3 regions of the Planococcus sp. ANT_H30 genome follow, and region 3 is predicted to be linked to each of the others. Evidence: riboswitches for the same ligand, from Rfam matches in the RefSeq annotation. Region 3 holds a riboswitch; each other region holds the start of a gene.
The links. Region 3 has a riboswitch for S-adenosylmethionine ahead of FQ085_RS02540 (methionine biosynthesis PLP-dependent protein). Riboswitches for the same ligand answer to the same signal wherever they lie in the genome.
Positions count from the first base shown of each region.

Region 1: it holds a riboswitch for S-adenosylmethionine, as region 3 does, so the genes downstream of both, metK (methionine adenosyltransferase) here and FQ085_RS02540 (methionine biosynthesis PLP-dependent protein) in region 3, are expected to answer to the same signal.
Region 2: it holds a riboswitch for S-adenosylmethionine, as region 3 does, so the genes downstream of both, FQ085_RS11965 (methionine ABC transporter ATP-binding protein) here and FQ085_RS02540 (methionine biosynthesis PLP-dependent protein) in region 3, are expected to answer to the same signal.

Region 1 is NZ_VOBJ01000002.1:464,511-467,649, reverse strand. It holds gene pckA (phosphoenolpyruvate carboxykinase (ATP)) at 1-596, opposite strand, end outside; SAM riboswitch class I at 981-1,093, shown strand; gene metK (methionine adenosyltransferase) at 1,295-2,491, shown strand; gene FQ085_RS08200 (gamma carbonic anhydrase) at 2,548-3,063, opposite strand.
Region 2 is NZ_VOBJ01000005.1:95,765-98,903, reverse strand. It holds gene FQ085_RS11985 (arsenate reductase family protein) at 1-121, shown strand, start outside; gene gcvH (glycine cleavage system protein GcvH) at 202-582, shown strand; gene FQ085_RS11975 (ribonuclease M5) at 928-1,266, shown strand; gene FQ085_RS11970 (thioredoxin family protein) at 1,272-1,598, shown strand; SAM riboswitch class I at 1,704-1,808, shown strand; gene FQ085_RS11965 (methionine ABC transporter ATP-binding protein) at 1,897-2,922, shown strand; gene FQ085_RS11960 (methionine ABC transporter permease) at 2,915-3,139, shown strand, end outside.
Region 3 is NZ_VOBJ01000001.1:512,865-516,003, reverse strand. It holds gene metC (cystathionine beta-lyase) at 1-157, opposite strand, end outside; gene FQ085_RS02540 (methionine biosynthesis PLP-dependent protein) at 141-1,274, opposite strand; SAM riboswitch class I at 1,350-1,455, opposite strand; gene FQ085_RS02535 (LLM class flavin-dependent oxidoreductase) at 2,579-3,139, shown strand, end outside.

The DNA of each region.
Region 1 (3,139 bases), on a different contig from region 3:
GATTTTTTCATTTCGCCAGCGTACTCAGTGCCGCCGATCAAAATAATGCCTTGCTCCATCGATACAATGATAAATGTTTCAGAAGCTGTACCATCAACTGCAGGGTCTGCTTGAAAAGTCGGAGCGTACACAACTGTGAATTCAGCTTCGTGTGTTTGCAATTCTTCAGCTGTAGGCCGGATGAACAATTGGTGAGCAAATAGATTATGCCATGCGTATTCATTGATTGTTTGGATGGGCACACGTGATTCATGGTCGGCTCCGGCAAATCCTTTGAATACATAAAGCGCATCTTTGTCTTTAAGGTGCTTAATCACTTTAGCGTAAAGCTTTTCAAATACTTCGCTTGAAATCGGACGGTTCACATTGCCCCAGTCGACTTTGTTTTTAGAACTTTCTTCTTCCACCATGTATTTGTCTTTCGGTGAGCGGCCAGTATATTTTCCTGTTTCCGCTGTTACAGCGCCTTCCCGAGTTAATACTGCTTCTTTGCGGGATGTTGCCGCTTCCACTAATTGTGGCACTGATAATTGAACATGCACATTTTGGCCAGTCAAAAGATCTTTTAAATCGTTTGCAAAGTTCACTGAAGTCATATATATGTACCTTCCTTTTCTGTTATTCCCATAATGGGGAGGATGTATATTCGTTCATTAGTATAACACATTAGCTTTATTAGTCTACACTAATCCACTGGGGAAATTAAAAAATATTAGAGGATAGCTCCGACAATACGTAGAATTATTTCTATAATTTCTAAATAGTACTGATGCCTTTTAAAGCGGTTTTCTACAGTGTACAATGGCTTTGTGTGAACAGAGATATTACTGAATAGTTTGGTTTTTTACTTGCGGGAATCTAAAGTTTAGTAGAATAGCATAATCAAAAAATCATTGTTTTTATTTGAAGAATGTAATTTTATTTTCGAAAATTGTTGACATCGCTTTGCTAATTCCGTATGATGAAAAATTGAACGGATACTCTTATTCCGAGCTGGTGGAGGGGGCAGGCCCTATGAAACCCGGCAACCTGCTGCTTTTGCAGTGATGGTGCCCAACCTGACACAAGGTGCACAGACCTTGGATGATAAGAGTGAAAGGTGCTAATGATGATTCTTCCTTTCCTCATGACGAATGAGTGAAGGGATTTTTTTGTGAAATGCCCTTAATCCTCGTGTGAAAGGCCACAAACGGCTTGAAGTTCAATCCAGATTGTCTGGAACGGACTTGACATGGGAAACGAGTACCGTATCAATTTCGAGAGCAATCTCGCAGGATATAAGGAGGAACATTTTTTGAAAAACCGTCGATTATTTACATCAGAATCAGTAACAGAAGGACATCCAGATAAAATTTGTGATCAAATCTCAGATGCTATTTTGGATGCCATTTTAACCGAGGATCCAAATGCACGCGTTGCGTGTGAAACGACCGTTACGACAGGACTCGTTCTAGTAGCCGGAGAAATTACCACTTCTACGTATGTGGATATTCCGAAAGTCGTTCGACAAACGGTAAGAGAAATTGGCTATACGCGAGCTAAATATGGTTTCGACTCAGAAACAAGTGCAGTTCTTACCGCAATCGATGAGCAATCACCGGACATCGCTGCTGGAGTAAACGTAGCGCTTGAATCACGCGAAGGCCAAATGACAGATAAAGAGTTAGACGATATCGGTGCAGGTGACCAAGGGTTAATGTTTGGATATGCGAACAACGAAACAGAAGAGTTAATGCCCTTGCCAATTTCATTGGCACATAAATTGGCACATCGTTTGGCTGAAGTACGCAAAGAAGAAATTCTTCCATACTTGCGTCCAGATGGCAAAACGCAAGTGACCGTTGAATATGACGAAAACAACAAACCGCTTCGTGTGGATACCATTGTTATCTCAACTCAACATCATCCAGAAGTAACGTTAGAACAAATTCAACGTAATATTAAGGAATACGTCATTAACGAAGTTGTTCCAGCAAAGTGGATCGATGAAGAAACAAAATATTTTATCAACCCAACTGGCCGTTTTGTTATCGGTGGACCTCAAGGAGATGCAGGTTTAACTGGACGTAAAATCATCGTAGATACATACGGTGGTTATGCTCGTCACGGTGGCGGCGCATTCTCAGGGAAAGACGCAACAAAAGTTGACCGTTCAGCGGCTTACGCGGCACGTTATGTTGCAAAAAACATTGTCGCAGCTGGCCTTGCAGATAAGTGCGAAGTGCAACTAGCTTATGCAATTGGTGTAGCACATCCTGTATCGATCGCATTTGATACGTTTGGAACTGGCATCGTTGATGAAGACACATTAGATGATTTGGTACGTGCAAACTTTGACTTGCGTCCTGCTGGCATCATTAAAATGTTGGATCTACGTCGCCCGATCTACAAGCAAACGGCAGCTTACGGACATTTTGGCCGTACGGATGTTGATTTGCCGTGGGAACGTACAGACAAAGCAGCGATCTTAAAAGAACAAGCTGGCGTATAAGTTAACAAAACGAAAAGGACGACTAGGCAGTGATGCCCGGTCGTCCTTTTTTATTGTTACTTTTTTTGGAGTGATTTATAATAAGCTGCTTTTTCTGCATACTCTCGAACAATACGTTCCATATCTTCTTTATCGTCTTCACGAAGTTCGCGGACGACTTTCGCGGGGCGTCCGAGTGCTAGCATGCCAGGAGGGATAACTTTTCCAGGCGGTACGAGACTACCCGCACCAATAAATGCGCCTTCTCCGATTTCAGCGCCGTCAAGAATAATCGAACCCATGCCGACGAGAGCACCTTTACGAACAATGCAACTGTGAAGTGTAACTTGATGGCCAATGGTCACGTCATCTTCAAGAAGCAAGGTTTTACCCGGGCTTTGATGAAGCATGCAGAGGTCTTGAATGTTGACTTTATCGCCAATAATCGTCGGAGAGACATCCCCGCGAATCACCGTATTAAACCACACAGAAGAGTCTGTGCCAATTGTCACATCACCAGAAATTGTGACGTAGTCTGCAATGAAAACAGATGGATCGATTTTAGGGAATTTGTCTTTAAATGGATAAATCATAGCAAAGCTCCTTTAAACAAGATAAGATATTCTTAATCGTAACAAATCAAATCAAAACGTCAAATTAACAGACAAC
Region 2 (3,139 bases), on a different contig from region 3:
AGACCAGCAATTGGAACTACTTGCTTCTGATGGCATGCTGATCAAGCGTCCCTTGGCTTGGGATGGTGAAAAAGTGACACTTGGCTTTAAAGAAGCAGATTATCAAAATAGCTGGTTGTAAGCGAGTAGCACCATCTTGTATTTCGCGGCTGTTTATGTCAAACTGAATGTGAATGAACTACATAATTTGGAGGGGTCAAGATGAGCACACCAGCAGAACTTCGTTATTCAAAAGAACATGAATGGGTTAAAACCGAAGATGGCAATGCACGTATCGGTATCACTCATTTCGCACAAGCGGAACTAGGGGATATCGTTTTTGTTGAACTTCCACAAGTTGGAGACGAGCTAAAAAAAGATCAGCCTTTCGGCAGTGTTGAATCCGTTAAAACGGTTTCAGAATTGTATGCGCCAATTAGCGGAAAAGTAATCGAGGTTAACTCTGAACTTGAAGATAGCCCAGAATTTGTGAACGAGTCTCCTTACGAGCAGGCTTGGATGGTTGTAATCGAAGCCCCTTCTGAAGAAGAAGTTAATGCATTGATGACAGCAGACGAATACAAAGAAATGACCAACGAGTAATTACTGAAAAGCGCCTATCTTGGCGCTTTTTTTTATGACCGATAAGTGTTGTCAGCAGTTCGCATAAGTCATGGAAATGGACGTCAGCCTGTTCTATTGGTATTTTAAAACTAGATAAGTTGGTAAAAGAAACCGACTTTTCTATACTGCTTTGTGCTCAGCAAAGGAACGGGTTGCATGATCCACATCCTGTGAGCTCGAAAGCACTGCTGTTTTACGGAATATCAACAAGTGGAAATCATTAGTTCGACTTATATAAAGAGCTTTATCGCAATAAAACGAAAGTTTTCTTTTACCGCTAAGTCTTAGAACTTTTCTTATTTTATATTTGATGGGGTGAGTGTTATGGGAAAGGTGATTGTTGTCGAAGGGCTCAGTGATAAGTCAAGGATTGCACCACTCATTGCAGAACCCGTGACGATTCTTTGTACAAATGGTACAGTAAGTGCATCGAGACTGGAAGAGTTACTATTACCGTACGAAGGCCAGGATATGATCATACTAGTAGATGCAGACTCTTCAGGAGAAAAACTGAGGAAACTCGTCAAGCGTGAATTTCCTGAAGCTCGTCATTTTTACATTAACCGAAATTATAAAGAAGTTGCAGCAACACCGCTCCGGATCTTGATGGATGTGCTCATCACAGCGAATATCCAGGTAAATAAGCTATTAACAGAGGGATGAAGAAAATGAATGAATGGACGCACAAAGAATGGATCAAAGAAAAGAATACGAATAAATCAACGGCTTATTATTTGTACGCGCCAATGTGTGGAACTTGCCAGGTTGCGTCTAAGATGCTATCAGTTGTCACCGAATTGTTACCGGATCTTCCAATGGGCAAAGCAAATTTAAATTACGTTCAAGAAATAGCGGATCTCTACGAAGTGGAGAGTGTACCGTGCTTACTTATAACAGAAGGTGGCAAACTAAAAGAGAAAATCTATGCTTTTCAATCAGTGCCATACTTGTATAGTAAGTTAAAACCTGTTGACGAATACAGCCGGTCATGGTAAATTAGTCTTCTGATAAAAAACCAATTGCTTGTCTGAAATCTAGACAACAAGCGAAGAGTCAAATAGAATACAGTCCTTAAGTTTTTCAAAAATTTCATATCAAAACTCTTATTACGAGTGGTGGAGGGAAGTGCCCTATGAAGCCCGGCAACCGTCATGAAAATGAAATGGTGCCAAATCACACAAAGCGAAAGCTTTGGACGATGAGAGATTGGTTTCCGTATACTATACGTTTGCCCTTCTGCTCAGTTATGCGCGGAAGGGTTTTTTATTTTTAAGATTTAGGAGTGTTGGAAGAATGATTGAGTTAAAGCAAGTGACAAAAAAATTCGATACAGGCAAGGCGATTTTAACAGCTGTGGATCAAGTGGACTTATCCATTTCTGATGGAGAGATATTCGGTATTATTGGTTATAGTGGAGCAGGTAAAAGTACCTTAATCCGATTGTTGAATGGGTTAGAAAAACCAACGTCAGGAACTGTAGAGATTAATGGACAAATTATCACAGCGATTAAAGGCGGAGAATTACGCAAGGCACGTCAGAAAGTCAGTATGATTTTCCAACATTTTAATCTACTATGGTCTCGTACAGTGAGAGAAAATATTGAATTTCCGCTAGAAATTGCCGGAGTGGCAAAAGCACAACGCGGAAATCGTGTACAGGAGTTAATTGAATTAGTCGGATTAACGGGTCGTGAAAACGCCTATCCTTCTGAGCTATCAGGAGGACAAAAACAACGCGTCGGTATTGCCCGGGCATTAGCAAATGACCCAGAAGTCTTGTTGTGTGACGAAGCGACATCAGCACTCGATCCAGAAACAACAGATGCCATTCTTGACTTGTTAGTAGACATCAATAAGCGATTGGGATTGACAATTGTACTGATTACTCATGAAATGCACGTCATCCGGAAAATTTGCCACCGTGTGGCTGTAATGGAAGGCGGACGAGTTGTAGAACTTGGCGACGTTTTACATGTGTTCCAATCACCGAAAGAGGCAATCACGAAACGCTTTGTTGCGCAAGTAGCCGACAGTGGAGATTCACAGGAAACCATCAAAAACCTGCGGGAATTATACCCAACTGGCGAATTGGTGAAATTGGTTTTTGTTGGCGATCAAACCGAACAACCCATTTTAACTAAATTGATTCGCAGTCATGCCGTGGAAGTGAATATTGTTCAAGGCAATATCTCACATACGCAGCGTGGCGCATACGGCACCTTGATCTTACAGCTTAAAGGATCTCAAGCAGAAATTGAAGAAGCACTGGTATTTCTTCGCTCAGAAGATATTCAAGCGGAGGTGATGGACAATGATTGAATCGTTATTTCCAAATGTAAAGTGGGACAGCATGTGGGAAGCTACTCTTGAAACACTTTACATGACCGCATTATCAACTGTATTTACATTTGTTATTGGTTTAGCACTTGGTATTATCTTGTTCTTAACAGCACCGAAACAATTGTGGGCAAACAAACTCGTTAATTGGCTGACTGGCGCATTCGTCAATATTTTCCGTTCAATTCCTTTTATCATC
Region 3 (3,139 bases):
GAGTGGGGTTTCCAGAACGGCTATAATCAAACGGTCCAAACGAATCCAGGCTTTGTTGGTGGAAAGTGGAAGATAAATAGATAGGTACATTGACAGCTCCAGTTTGTGGGTCGACTCCAGTAGAGTGAATAAACTTCGTTTCAATGCGATCGGTCATATTCAACTACCTCCTTATTTAGTTCTGAAAACGCTTGTGCTAAATCAGCAATTAAATCTTCAGCAAGTTCCACCCCGACTGAAAATCGCAATAACCGATTGCAAACGCCACGTTTCGTCCGTTCTTCAAAAGGCATGTCTGCATGAGTTTGGGTGGCGGGGTAAGTAATAAAACTTTCAACACCGCCAAGACTTTCCGCAAAGGTGATGAGTTTAATGTGTTCAAGAAAAGGAGCTATCCATTCTTCTTTTTGCAAACGGAAGGACAACATGCCGCCTTTTCCAGGATACAACACATCAGACACAGACGACTGCTGAGACAAGAACTCAGCAATGGTTTTCGCGTTTGCGTCATGCTGTCGCATCCGTAAAGGCAATGTCTTTAATCCGCGAACCAGTAACCAAGAGTCAAAAGGGGACAAAACGGCACCAACCGAGTTATGGAATGTTGCCAGTTTTTCGCAAATGCGATCGCCTTTAGCGGCAACAAGTCCAGCTAAAACATCATTATGACCACCAATATATTTCGTTGCACTATGGATAACAATGTCTGCACCCAGTAATAGGGGCTGTTGGAAGAATGGCGTTAAAAATGTATTATCGACGATTAATAGAAGCTTATGCTTTTTAGCCAATGCGGCATAAGCAACGAGATCAATTTCTTGCATCAGTGGATTGGTGGGCGTTTCAATAAAAAGTGCACGTGTATGAATGGTTATTTTTTGTTCTGTGTCTTGGACATCTTTGAACTCGGCGTAGTTGGGGTGAATATTATAAGCTGATGCAAAGTGATCTAATAGGCGGTATGTTCCACCATAAATATCTTCCGGTACTAACAATTCATCACCTGGACGAAAAAGAGACAAAACGAGTTGAATAGCTGCCATTCCAGAACTGCAAGCAAATGCAGCATCTGCGCCTTCAAGTTCTGCAAATCCTTCTTCCAGAACAGAGCGAGTCGGGTTTTTCGTGCGCGTATAATCATAGCCAGTTGATTGGCCAAGTCCTTGATGTTCGTAGGCTGTCGACAAGTAAATGGGCGGATTAACGGCTCCTGTTGTGGGATCGCTGTGATTGCCTAATTGAACTAATAAAGTTTCCAAGCTGTGTTTTGTCATGTTACTCATCCTCTCAATAAGAAAACAGGGGCTTTTCTTCATAAAGAAGAAAAGCCCCTGTCCGGAAATGCATTCTTCTCATCTGTTAGGCAGAAGCCTATTGGAATTAGCACCGTAGTCTTCGTCAGACTGGTTGCTGAGACTTCACAGGGCCAAATCCCTCCGTCTCTCTAGATAAGAAATATCTTATTAAGTTTAGTGTTTCTGTTTAGATGTTCCTAATCATAAATCAATTAATGAAAGAAAGCAAGTGTTGAATTTTAAATAATGCAAATATAAGAAGTGGGTAGGCAACTAGCTTGATTAGTAAAGGGAGGATAGGAAAAGAAAAATTTCTTTATGCCCGTCGAATCTACATGGCAGCTTGCGCTTTTCGGTGTCCAGTTGCAAGTGCCTAGCTCTTCGGGACATAAGTCAACCCAGCTGCGTGGCAAAGAACGCCACACTGCTGATCTGTCTTATGCCTGTCAGAGCTGACGAGGCACTTTCACTTTTCATGTTGTCCAGCTCCAGCTGCCAGATTCTCGGGTCATAAGCCACTCCGGCTGTGTGGCTGAAAACACGCCACTTCGCCAGAGCGTCTTATGCCCGTCGAATCTACATGGCAGCTTGCGCTTTTCGGTGTCCAGTTGCAAGTGCCTAGCTCTTCGGGACATAAGTCAACCCAGCTGCGTGGCAAAGAACACCACACTGCTGGTCTGTCTTATGCCTGTCAGAGCTGACGAGGCACTTTCACTTTTCATGTTGTCCAGCTCCAGCTGCCAGATTCTCGGGTCATAAGCCACTCCGGCTGTGTGGCTGAAAACATGCCACTTCACCAGAGCGTCTTATGCCCGTCGAATCTACATGGTAGCTTGCGCTTTTCGGTGTCCAGTTGCAAGTGCCTAGCTCTTCGGGACATAAGTCAACCCAGCTGCGTGGCAAAGAACGCCACACTGCTGGTCTGTCTTATGCCTGTCAGAGCTGACGAGGCACTTTCACTTTTCATGTTGTCCAGCTCCAGCTGCCAGATTCTCGGGTCATAAGCCACTCCGGCTGTGTGGCTGAAAACATGCCACTTCGCCAGAGCGTCTTATGCCCGTCGAATCTACATGGCAGCTTGCGCTTTTCGGTGTCCAGTTGCAAGTGCCTAGCTCTTCGGGACATAAGTCAACCCAGCTGCGTGGCAAAGAACGCCACACTGCTGGTCTGTCTTATGCCTGTCAGAGCTGACGAGGCACTTTCACTTTTCATAGCTTGAGCAAAAAAAGGGACGGTTCAGATAAACATCGCTACAATGGAAGAGAATAGGAGTGAACGTAATTATGCACATTAAGAAATTTGAAAATATCCCATTGGCGGTGCTTGATTTAGCACCGATAAACGAAGGTGCAGAAACAGCGCAGACCTTTAAAAATAGTGTGGAGTTGGCACAGCATGTGGAGCGATTGGGGTTTAATCGCTATTGGCTAGCTGAACATCATAATATGCCGGGTATCGGCAGTTCTGCGACATCTGTCCTTATTGGACATATTGCAGGCGCAACAGAGTCGATTCGTGTAGGTTCAGGTGGAGTTATGCTACCGAATCATGCACCGCTTGTTATAGCAGAGCAATTTGGTACATTGGAAACTATTTATCCTGGACGCATTGATTTAGGTCTAGGGCGTGCACCTGGTAGTGATCAAGCTACTGCGCATGCGTTACGTCGGAATTTGAATAGCAGCGGAGATGATTTTCCCCAGCAAGTTGCGGAGTTAGAAAATTACTTTTCAGCTAACCCTGTCGGACGTGTTCGGGCGTACCCTGGTACTAATATAAAGATTCCGCTTTGGCTACTCGGATCGAGTGGATTTAGTGCACAGCTGGCTGCGTTAAAAGGTTTG